One region of the Kitasatospora sp. NPDC057936 genome, then DNA from elsewhere that is predicted to be linked to it. Evidence: riboswitches for the same ligand, from Rfam matches in the RefSeq annotation. Region 1 holds a riboswitch; the other holds the start of a gene.
What was found. A riboswitch is a leader RNA that binds a small molecule or an ion and turns the genes downstream of it on or off. The one in region 1 is predicted to bind guanidine.
Positions count from the first base shown of each region.

Region 2: linked by a shared signal. The riboswitch ahead of ACFVU9_RS03550 (MBL fold metallo-hydrolase) and the one ahead of ACFVU9_RS09970 (SMR family transporter) in region 1 are both predicted to bind guanidine.

Region 1 covers NZ_JBHVPD010000013.1:70,944-75,854, forward strand. The annotation lists gene ACFVU9_RS09960 (hypothetical protein) at 1-245, shown strand, start outside; gene ACFVU9_RS09965 (MFS transporter) at 249-1,685, opposite strand; gene ACFVU9_RS09970 (SMR family transporter) at 1,792-2,106, opposite strand; guanidine-III (ykkC-III) riboswitch at 2,152-2,217, opposite strand; tRNA gene ACFVU9_RS09975 (tRNA-Cys) at 2,301-2,372, shown strand; gene ACFVU9_RS09980 (xanthine dehydrogenase family protein molybdopterin-binding subunit) at 2,436-4,763, opposite strand; gene ACFVU9_RS09985 (2Fe-2S iron-sulfur cluster-binding protein) at 4,760-4,911, opposite strand, start outside.
Region 2 covers NZ_JBHVPD010000004.1:72,332-77,242, reverse strand. The annotation lists gene fhuB (Fe(3+)-hydroxamate ABC transporter permease FhuB) at 1-19, shown strand, start outside; gene ACFVU9_RS03560 (alpha/beta hydrolase-fold protein) at 106-1,308, shown strand; gene ACFVU9_RS03555 (zinc-dependent metalloprotease) at 1,238-2,104, opposite strand; guanidine-III (ykkC-III) riboswitch at 2,231-2,300, shown strand; gene ACFVU9_RS03550 (MBL fold metallo-hydrolase) at 2,313-3,176, shown strand; gene ACFVU9_RS03545 (Uma2 family endonuclease) at 3,177-3,728, opposite strand; gene ACFVU9_RS03540 (DHA2 family efflux MFS transporter permease subunit) at 3,757-4,911, opposite strand, start outside.

The DNA.
Region 1 (4,911 bases):
ACGGCGGCATCTACATGAACGCCGTCGAGGACGCCTTCAAGTCCATCGCGAGCAAGCCCGAGGTCCGGCTGGTGTCCTTCCGCCAGCTGGTCGACTGGCTGGACGCCCAGGACCCGGCGGTGCTGCGCAAGCTGCAGACCCTCGCCCCGGGCCAGGCCCCGGCGGGCGGCTGGGAGAGCTTCCTCGGCACCCCGGCGGCGCCGCCGTCCCCCACCGCCGCCGCCCCGGCCGCCGCCGTCGGCTGACCGTCAGGCCCTGCGGACCCGGCCGGAGACCAGCGCCCCCAGCAGGGCCACCCCGGTCATCGTCAGGAAGATCACCGCGAAGGCGCCGGGCGACCCGGCGCCTTCGGCGTTCCCGTGGGCGACCGCCACCGAACCGCCGCCCAGCGCCGAGAAGAGCACCCCGGCGAGGCCCACCAGCAGGACGTTGCCGAGCGCGTCGCTCATCTGCAGCGAGGCCGAGTTGGCCCCGGCGTCCTGCGGCGCGGACAGCTTCATCATCAGCACGCTGACGCTCGCGACCGTCAGCCCCATCCCGATGCCGCCGACGCCCCAGGCCACCGCCGCCGCCCAGACCGGCACGGCCGGGACCAGCACCAGCGCCGCCCCCGCGATCGCCACCGCGGTCAGCACGAACCCGCCCCGGATCATCGCCTCGCGGTGGCGCTCGGCGCCCGGACGGCCCTGCAGCCACGAGCCCAGCGCCCAGGACAGCCCGCCGCTGGTCAGCGTGAGCCCGGCCAGCGTCGGCGACAGGCCGCGCTGGGTGACCATCATCAGCGGGATGAACGCCTCCGCCGCGAAGAACGCCCCGGCGGCCACGCCGCGCAGCAGGATCACCGTCGGCAGACCGCGCCCGGCCCGCAGCGTGCCCTCGGGCAGCAGCCCGAGCACCGCCGGCAGCAGCAGCGCCGCACCGGCCGCCGCCGGGAGCAGCCCGATCGGGTCCAGCCGCTGGCCCGCGTACTGCAGCAGGCCGGCGCCGAGCGCCGCCATCGCGGCCAGCACGGTGCGGCGGCGGTCGAACTCCGCGCCCTTCGGCACGGGGTGCTCGCGCTCCGACCGGGCCAGCGCCGGACCCATCACCGCGAGCGGCAGCAGGATCAGCGCCGGCACGGCCAGGAACACCCAGCGCCACCCCAGGTGCTGGGTGACGGCTCCGGAGACGACCGGTCCGACGATCGAGGGGAGCACCCAGGCCGAGGAGAAGGCCGCGAACACGGAGGGCCGCAGCCGTTCCGGGTAGGCCCGGCCGACCACGACGTACAGCGCGACGATCACCAGCCCGCCGCCCAGGCCCTGGACCGCCCGCCCGGCCACGAACAGCCACATCCCCGGCGCCGTCCCGGCCACCACCAGGCCCGCGCCGAACACCGCGATGCCGGTGAACAGCGGTTGCAGCGGGCCGCGCCGGTCGCACCACTGGCCGGAGACGACCAGGGCGAACAGCGTGGTGGTGAAGTAGCCGGAGAAGGCGAAGGCGTACAGACCGAGGCCGTCCAGCTGCCGGGCCGCCACCGGCATCGCGGTGTTGACCGCCGTCGCCTCGAAGGCGAGCAGCAGGACCACCGACACGATCCCCAGCGTGAGGGCGCGGTAGCGGCCGCTGAGCACCCCGCCGCCGGGGTCGTTCTCGACGGGTATCGGGGCGGAGTCGACCGAGGTGGGGGAGGCAGTGGTCATACGTAATATCGTAAGGGCCGTCCGGTGTTTGGACCCCTGACCGGAGTCGGTGGTCGACTCCGCCGCAGGACCTAGGACACGCCTCGGGACACACCCCGGGACCGGGTCAGTGGAGCACCTTCAGGCCGACCACGCCGGAGACGATCAGCAGCAGGCAGCCGATCCGGGCCAGGGTCACCGCGTCGCCCAGGACGGCCATGCCGTAGAGCGCGGTGCCGACCGCGCCGATGCCGACCCACACCGCGTAGCCGGTGCCGATCGGGATGGTGCGCATCGCGTACGCCAGTCCGCCCATGCTCAGCAGCAGGGCGACGCCGAAGACGAGGCCGGGGACGAGGCGGGTGAAGCCCTTGGACGACTCCAGGGCGACCGCCCAGACGGTTTCCAGGACACCCGAGACGATCAGAACGAGCCAGGCCATGACGGTACGAACCTCCGCAGTCCACAGCGGCCGGATTGCCGCTGAACTGCGCCGTCTTGTCGTCACCGGGTACGACGCGCTCGTCCGGAGTGGCGGGAAAACGCCACTTGTCCCCGACGGTAGCACACATTGCCATACAGAATTTACAAAACAGCGTTGACCCCATTCACGGAATCCGCCATCCTGAATTCACTGGCCGTGTGCCCGAGAGGCTCAGGGAACCGTCTGCAAAGCGGTACACACGGGTTCGAATCCCGTCACGGCCTCGGTAAAAGGAATTGCCGGTCGACTGCGAAAGTCGACCGGCAATTCCTCGTTCCGCATTTCTCTCACACCGCGACGGCGTCCTCCGGCCGGATCGGCAGGCGCCCCACCGGCAGACCGGTCGCGGCCCGGACGGCGGCGGCGACGGCCGCCGGGGCGACCACCGCGGGCACGGCACTGACGGCCTTGGCGCCGAAGGTCGCGACCACGTCCCGCTCCTCCAGCAGGGCCGCGATCCGCACCTCGGGGGTGTCCAGCGCGGTCGGCAGCCGGTAGCCGGTGAGCGACGGGTTCTGCAGCACGCCGCCCTCGGTGCGCAGCTCCTCCAGCAGCGCCAGGCCGACGCCCTGGGCCACGCCCGCCTCGATCCGGTCCTCGATCTGCCGCGGGTTGAGCGCCCGGCCGACGTCCTGCGCGACGGTCATCTCGACCACCCGGACGGCGCCCAGCTCGATGTCCACGTCCACGACCGCGCGCATCGCGCAGAAGGCGATGGAGACGAACGCGTCGCCCTGCCCGGCCTCGTCCAGCGGCTCGGTCGGGTGCGGGCGGCACTGCGCGGTGGCCCACAGCTCCTTGCCCTCGAGCGCCTCGGCGACCGGCATGCCGAGCACCCCGTCGTACGAGGTGATCTTGCCGTCGGCGATCTGGAGCAGCTCCACCGACATCCCGAAGTTGGCGGCGATCGGCTGGAGCAGCTGGTGGCGGACCATCAGCGCGGCCCGCTCGACCGCGCCGCCGGACACCCAGGTGTGCCGCCCGCGGGCGGAGGGCCCGGCGATCGACTGGTCGCTGTCGGCCGGCGCGATGTAGACCTCGCCGACCCCCAGCACGGTCTGCACGATCTGCCGGGCCAGCGTCGCGAAGCCCTGGCCGGAGTCGACGGCCGCGCAGATCACGGTCGCGTGGTCGCCGCTGACCCGCACGGTGGCGGTGGACACCTCGTCCTCGCCCTCGGCGCCGAGCATGTGCACCATGCCGACGGCGTAGCCGATCCCGCGCCGCACGGCGGCCGGGTCGCCGGCGCCGCCGGGCCCGCCCGGCAGCAGCCACTCGGCGTCCGGGTCGTCCACCGGCAGTGCCGGCAGCGGTTCGGCGGCGACGGCCTCCAGCAGCGCGGTCACCGGCGCCGGGCACGTGACGGCCTGTCCGGTGGGCATCGGGTCGCCGGTGGCCATCGCGTTGCGGCGGCGGATCTCCACCGAGTCCACGCCCACCCGGGCGGCCAGCTGGTCCAGCTGCGACTCGTAGGCGAAGCAGGACTGCAGCGCGCCCTCGCCGCGCATCCGCCCGGCCGGCGGGTTGTTGGTGCGCACCGCCCACGCGTCCACGAAGACGTTCGGGCAGACGTACGGGCCGACCGAGAACGCCGTCGCGGCGGCCAGCGCCTCGGCGGAGACGTCCGCGTAGGCGCCGCCGTCCAGCAGGATCTGCGCCTCGACCTTCACCAGCCGGCCCTCGGCGTCCGCGTGGTGGCGGTAGCGCAGGAGCGCGGGGTGGCGCGAGGTGTGGGTGTGGAAGGACTCCTCGCGGGTGAGCGTCATCTTCACCGGCCGGCCGGTGCGCAGCGCCAGCAGCGCGAGGGTGACCTGGAAGGAGAGGTCCTCGCGGTCCGAGGTCGCTCCGGGCACGCCGGTGACGACCAGTCGCACCCGGTCCGGCTCCAGGCCGAGGCACGCGGCGGTGCGGTCGCGGTCCCCGTGCGGGTCGGTGGAGGACAGGTGCAGTTCGACGCCGCCGTCCGGGCGCGGCACGGCGAGGCCGGCCTCGGCGCCGAGCGGGGCCGGGTCCTGCCGGCCGACCTGGTACAGGCCCTCGACGACGATCTCGCCGACCGCGTCCGGGTCCCCGCTGCGCAGCGGCAGGTGGCGGAACAGGTTGCCGTCCGGGTGCAGCGGCGGGGCGGTGAAGGCCTGCTCGGGGTCGGTGACGGCCTCCAGCGGCTCGTACTCGACGACGATCAGACCGACCGCCAGCCGCGCGGTGTCGGGGTGGTCGGCGGCCACCGCGGCCACCGGCTCGCCGTGGTGGCGCACCACGCCCGAGGCCAGCACCGGCCGGTCGGCGACGATCGGCCCGGCCGGGGCGCCGTCGGGCAGGCCGTCCGGACCGGGCGGCAGGTCGGCGGCGGTGACGACGGCGTGCACGCCGGGCAGGGCGAGCGCGGCCGAGGTGTCGATGGCCTTGATCCGGGCGTGCGGGTGCGGCGAGCGCAGCAGCGCGCCCCACAGCAGCCCCTCGGCCCACAGGTCGGCGGCGTACGGGTAGATGCCGAGCGCCTTGGGCAGGGCGTCGCTGCGCAGCGGCGAGCTGCCGAGCCCGAACGGCTCCGGCGCGCCGGCCCCGTCGCCGTCCTGCTGGGTTGCTGCGCCGATGTCGGTAGGCGACGTCATGATGCGTGGTCGTCCTCGGGGAGCCGGATGCCGTGGGCGGGGGTGGCGCCGTACGGGACGCCGGCCGGGGCGCCGCCCTCGGCCGGGACGCCGTGCGGGGGCGTGGGGACGTACGGCGCGCCGTCGAAGCCGGGACCGGGCGTGCCGT
Region 2 (4,911 bases), on a different contig from region 1:
CAGGGGCGGCGCGGTGTGACGGCGAGCACGGTGCGGGAGCGAGCGCCGCGTGAAAGCAAGCGCGGCGTGACGACTGATTCGCTTGAACGAAAGGGAAGTTGGACCATGGAGCAGCAGACGGGCCCGCGCATCGAGCCCGATCCGGACGATCCGGCCTACCGGCAGGTGACGTTCACGTACGACGGCCCGGACTGCGACGGCGTGCTCGCGCTCGTCCACACCGTCACGGACCGGGACCGGCACGCCGGCGACCTCACCCCGCACCTCATGAAGCCGACGGGGAGAGGGCGTTGGGAGATCACCTACCGCCTGCGGGCCGACCATCGCGCGTCCTACCAGGTGTACCCGTTCCACGGCGCGCCCCCCGGCACCGCGCGCGCCGACTGGATGCGCGTCCTCGACGACGCCCGGCCCGACCCGCACGGCGGCCCCCTGCTCCCCGCCCGGGACGGCCGGCGGCCCGCCACCGTCCTCAGCCTCCCCGAGGCGCCCGCCCAGCCGTACGCGGCCCGGCGCGACGGCGTGCCGCGCGGGCGGACGACGGCCCGTGCGCTCGACGGGCGCCGGGTGGACGTCCACCTCCCGGCCGGCTGGAGCGCCGACGGGCCCGCCGCGCCGTACGCGGTGGCGGTGCTGCTCGACGGCGAGATGTGGGGCGAGGTGCTGTCCGTCGGCGACACCCTCGACAACCTGGCGGCCGACGGCGCCCTCCCCCCGACGGTCGCGCTGCTCGTGCACACCATGGGCCCCGAGCGCGCGGCCGACCTCAGCTGCAACCCGGCCTTCGTCGACTTCCTCGCCGACCGGCTCCTCCCCTGGGCCGCCCGCGAGTTCGGCGCCACCACGGACCCGGCGGCCACCGTCGTCGCCGGCCAGAGCGCGGGCGGCCTCACCGCCGCCTTCGCCGCCTACCGGCGCCCGGAGCGCTTCGGCAACGCGCTCGCCCAGTCCGGCTCGTTCTGGTGGCCGGACGAGACCGAGTTCGACGCCGGCAGCGAGTGGCTCACCCGCCGCTTCGCCACCGAGGAGCGCCGCGCGGCGCGCTTCTACGTCGAGGTGGGGCTCCAGGAGTGGCTGCTCCTCGCCCAGAGCCGCCACCTGCGCGACGTCCTCACGGCGCGCGGCTACGACCTCGAATACCGCGAGTTCAACGGCGGGCACGACTACGCCTGTTGGCGTGGCGGCCTCGCCGACGGGCTCGCGCACCTGCTGCGCGACCGCCGCCGACCCGGGCCCCTCACCCCTCCGGGGGACCGCCCTCCGCGGGCCCCAGCCCCGTGCGGGCCAGCCAGCGGGCGGGGGAGGTGAGCTCGCGGCGGGTCGGCACCAGGGAGCGGTCCGTCCAGATCCGGTTCACCGTCTCCGTCCCGCCCGCCTCGACCAGCGTGCGCACGAACCGCACCGCCTTCTCGTGGGTGTCCGACTCGGCGCGCACGCCCGGCAGGCGGGACAGCAGCCGGGCGGCCCGGGCCGTCTTCCGCTCCCCCGCCTGGTCCCGGGCCAGCAGCCGGCGCGTCGCCCAGCGCGCGTGCCCCTCCCACAGCGCGCCGAGGACCGGGTCGTCCTCCCGCGTGCCGCCGGAGGTCCGGTGGAGCAGCAGCGCCTCGACCGCGTCCGCGCCCGGCCGGGGGCCGCCCGCGCGGATCTGGGCCTGGTGGGTCAGCAGGTGCGCCAGCACCGCGCGCAGCGGGGCCCGCTGCGGCGCGCCCGCCAGCAGCGCCGGGGCCAGCAGGAGCACCCACCGGCCCTCCTCGTCCTGCACCACCCGACCGGACGGCACGCAGCTGATCCTGCGGTCGGAGTCCGCCGAGGCTGGCCCCTTGCGCAGCGCCGCCTCGGCCTTCTCGCGCTTCGCCGGGTCCGCGACGGCCGCCAGCGCCTCGCCCGCGAGGACGGTCTCGCAGACCCGGCGCACGTAGGCCTCGCGGCGCTGCGCGAACGCGTCCGGGTCCACCAGCGCGAGGCGCACCCCGGGGCCGAGGTCGAGGCCCGTGGTCTCCTCGACGGGACCGGCCAGTTCCCCGGTCAGGGCGCGGGCCGCCTCCGCCAGGGCGTCCCACGCACCGCCCGCCTGCTGTTCGACGACGATCTCGATCTCGATCACGAAGCGGAACTGTACGTCGCCTGGAAAACTCTTCCCACTCGGTGCGCCGGACCGGCCGGAAACCGGCGTCCGGGAAGCGGTCCCCGGAGCGTCATGAGGGCGGCCCGGCACCGTGCTAGCGTCCCGGTGGCGGCGCACCGGCGCGCCCGCCCCGGACGAGACGTGCGCCGTACCCGGCCCGACAAGACGACGCACCGGAGGAGGCGTCATGCCCGACTTCACCCGGGCCGTCCCGGTGCCGCGGCCGCTGGACGTGCGGTGGATCCACGGCTCGCCGTCGGCCAAGCACGACACCGGGCCGGAGATCCAGGTCCACGCGTACGACGAGCACACGGTCGTACTGCGGCAGAACAAGGCCGTCCACTACGAGGCGCCGTTCCTGTACCTCCTGTTCGGGGCCGAGCGGGCGGTGCTGCTCGACACCGGGGCGACCGCCGACGCCGCGCACTTCCCGCTGCGCGCGGTGGTCGACGAACAGATCGGGGCGTGGCTCGCCCGCCACCCGCGGGCCGGGTACGGACTGCTCGTGCTGCACACCCACCCGCACGGCGACCACGTCGCGGGCGACGGCCAGTTCGCCGACCGCCCCGGCACGACCGTGGTCGCCGCCGACCCGGCCGTCGCATGGCCCTTCTTCGGCTTCGACACCGACCCGGACGCCGTGGCCCTCGTCGACCTGGGCGGCGGCCGGGTGCTGGAGTGCCTCGCCACCCCGGGCCACCACCCGGCGGCGGTCACGTACTACGACCCCTGGACGGGCGTCCTCCTCACCGGCGACACCGTCTACCCCGGGCGGCTCTACATCGACGACTGGCCCGCGTTCACGCGCAGCATCGACCGCCTGATCGCCCTCGCCGACCGCCGCCCGGTCACCCACGTGCTCGGCTGCCACATCGAGATGACCACCACCCCGGGCGTGGACTACCCGATCCGCACCACCTACCAGCCCGACGAACCCCCGCTCCAGCTCACGGTCGAGGACCTCCACGACATCCGCACAGCCCTCACATCGTCGGGCGGCACCCCGACCCGCCACGCCCTCCCGAACCTGATCCTCTGGCCGAGCGAATAGTCAGTCCCGGTAGGGGACCAGCCCGGACAGGTCGAGCTCGAAGCCGAACGGCTCGGGGACGCGGATCGACTCGCCGAACTTCCGCTCGGTCCTCGTGTGGTAGCGGTCGTGGTTCGGCTCCGAGAACAGCGTCACCGTCTGCTGCCGGGGGTCGACGATCAGGTAGAGCGGGAAGCCCATGCGCGGATAGTCGCGGACCTTGCCCGTCCAGTCGTTCTCCGGATTCGACGGCGAGACGATCTCGACGGCGATCAGGGCCAGCTCGGCGGGGATGTCGTGCTCGACGAGGTCGGTGACCTCGTCCGGCACGTAGGTGAGGTCGGGGTTCCGGACGGACCCGGCCTCGGGCGAGGCCAGGTCGCTGTTCCCGGTCGGGAAGTAGCCGGGCGGGCAGTGCGCCTCGAACTGGCGCTGGACGACTGCCAGGTTGCGCTGGTGGATCGAGGACGGCGGCGCCTGCATCACGATGATGTCGCCGGAAAGCTCCACCTTGTAGCCCTCCGGGAGGCTCCGGCGGTCCTCTTCCAGGAGGCGGTAGCGCTCAGGGTTCATGCGGTCACCATACGGAAGGCGGGGCAGGTCACGGGGTCGCACTGGCTGGTGCCTTGCCCGGGAATCGCATGGCGAGCGGGGTGGCGGCGGCGATCGGGAGGGCGGTGGCGAGGAGGGCGATGCGGTAGGGGGTGGGGTTGTCGCCGTCGGCCAGGAGGGCGACGAGGGCGGCGGTCGTCGCGATGCCCAGGGCTCCGCCGAGGGTGCGGACGATCGTGAACAGGGCCATCGCCCGGCCCGTCGCGGGCGGCGGGACGTCGGCGAAGCCGGCGATCTGCAGGGTGAGCACGGCGGTGCCCAGGACCAGGCCCACGGCGAACATCAACGCCCTTACCGCCCACGGGTCTTCGGTGAACGCCAGCGCGGCCAGGACCGCCGCCGCCAGCAGCAGGGCGGGCACGGCCAGGCGGCGCGGGCCGAGGCGGGGCAGGAGGCGGTCCACCGCCTGGGAGGCGGCCATCAGGCCCACCGCCTCGGGGAAGACGCTCAGGCCCGCGTCCAGCGCCGAGGCACCGAGGGCCACTTGGTAGAGCAGCGGGAGGACGAACAGCGCGCCCATCAGCCCGGCCGACGTCAGCAGCGCGAGCCGGGCGGCGGCGCCGAAGGTGCGGTCGGCGAGCAGCCGCAGGTCCACCAGTGGTTCGGCGGACCGGAGTTGGTGACGCACGGCGGCCACGAGGAGCGCCGTCCCGGTCACCCCGCTCACCAGCACCTCCGGCGACGACCAGCCCTGCGCCGGGCCGAAGCCGAGCGCGTACGTGAGCAGGCCGAGGCCCGGGGTGGCGAGCAGGAAGCCGGTGGTGTCGAAGCGTCCGGCCGGTGGCTCCTCCCCCGCCCGCAGGCCGACGAGTCCGACGGCCACGGTGGCCGCGCCGATCGGCACGTTCACGAGGAACAGCCAGTGCCAGGAGAGGTGTTCGGTGAGGAACCCGCCGAGCGGCGGGCCGAGGGCGGGCATCAGTGCCGTCGGCACGATCAGCACCTTGCCGAGGCCCGCCCGCTCGTGCGGGGCGAAGGCCCGGAACAGCAGCGTCATCCCGACCGGCGTCAGCAGGCCGCCCGCGACGCCCTGGACGGCCCGGGCGGCGGCCAGTGCGCCCAGCCCGGACGCGGCGGCGCACAGCGCGGAGGCGAGCGTGAACGCGGCCAGCGCCCCGAGGAACACCCGCTTCACCCCGTACCG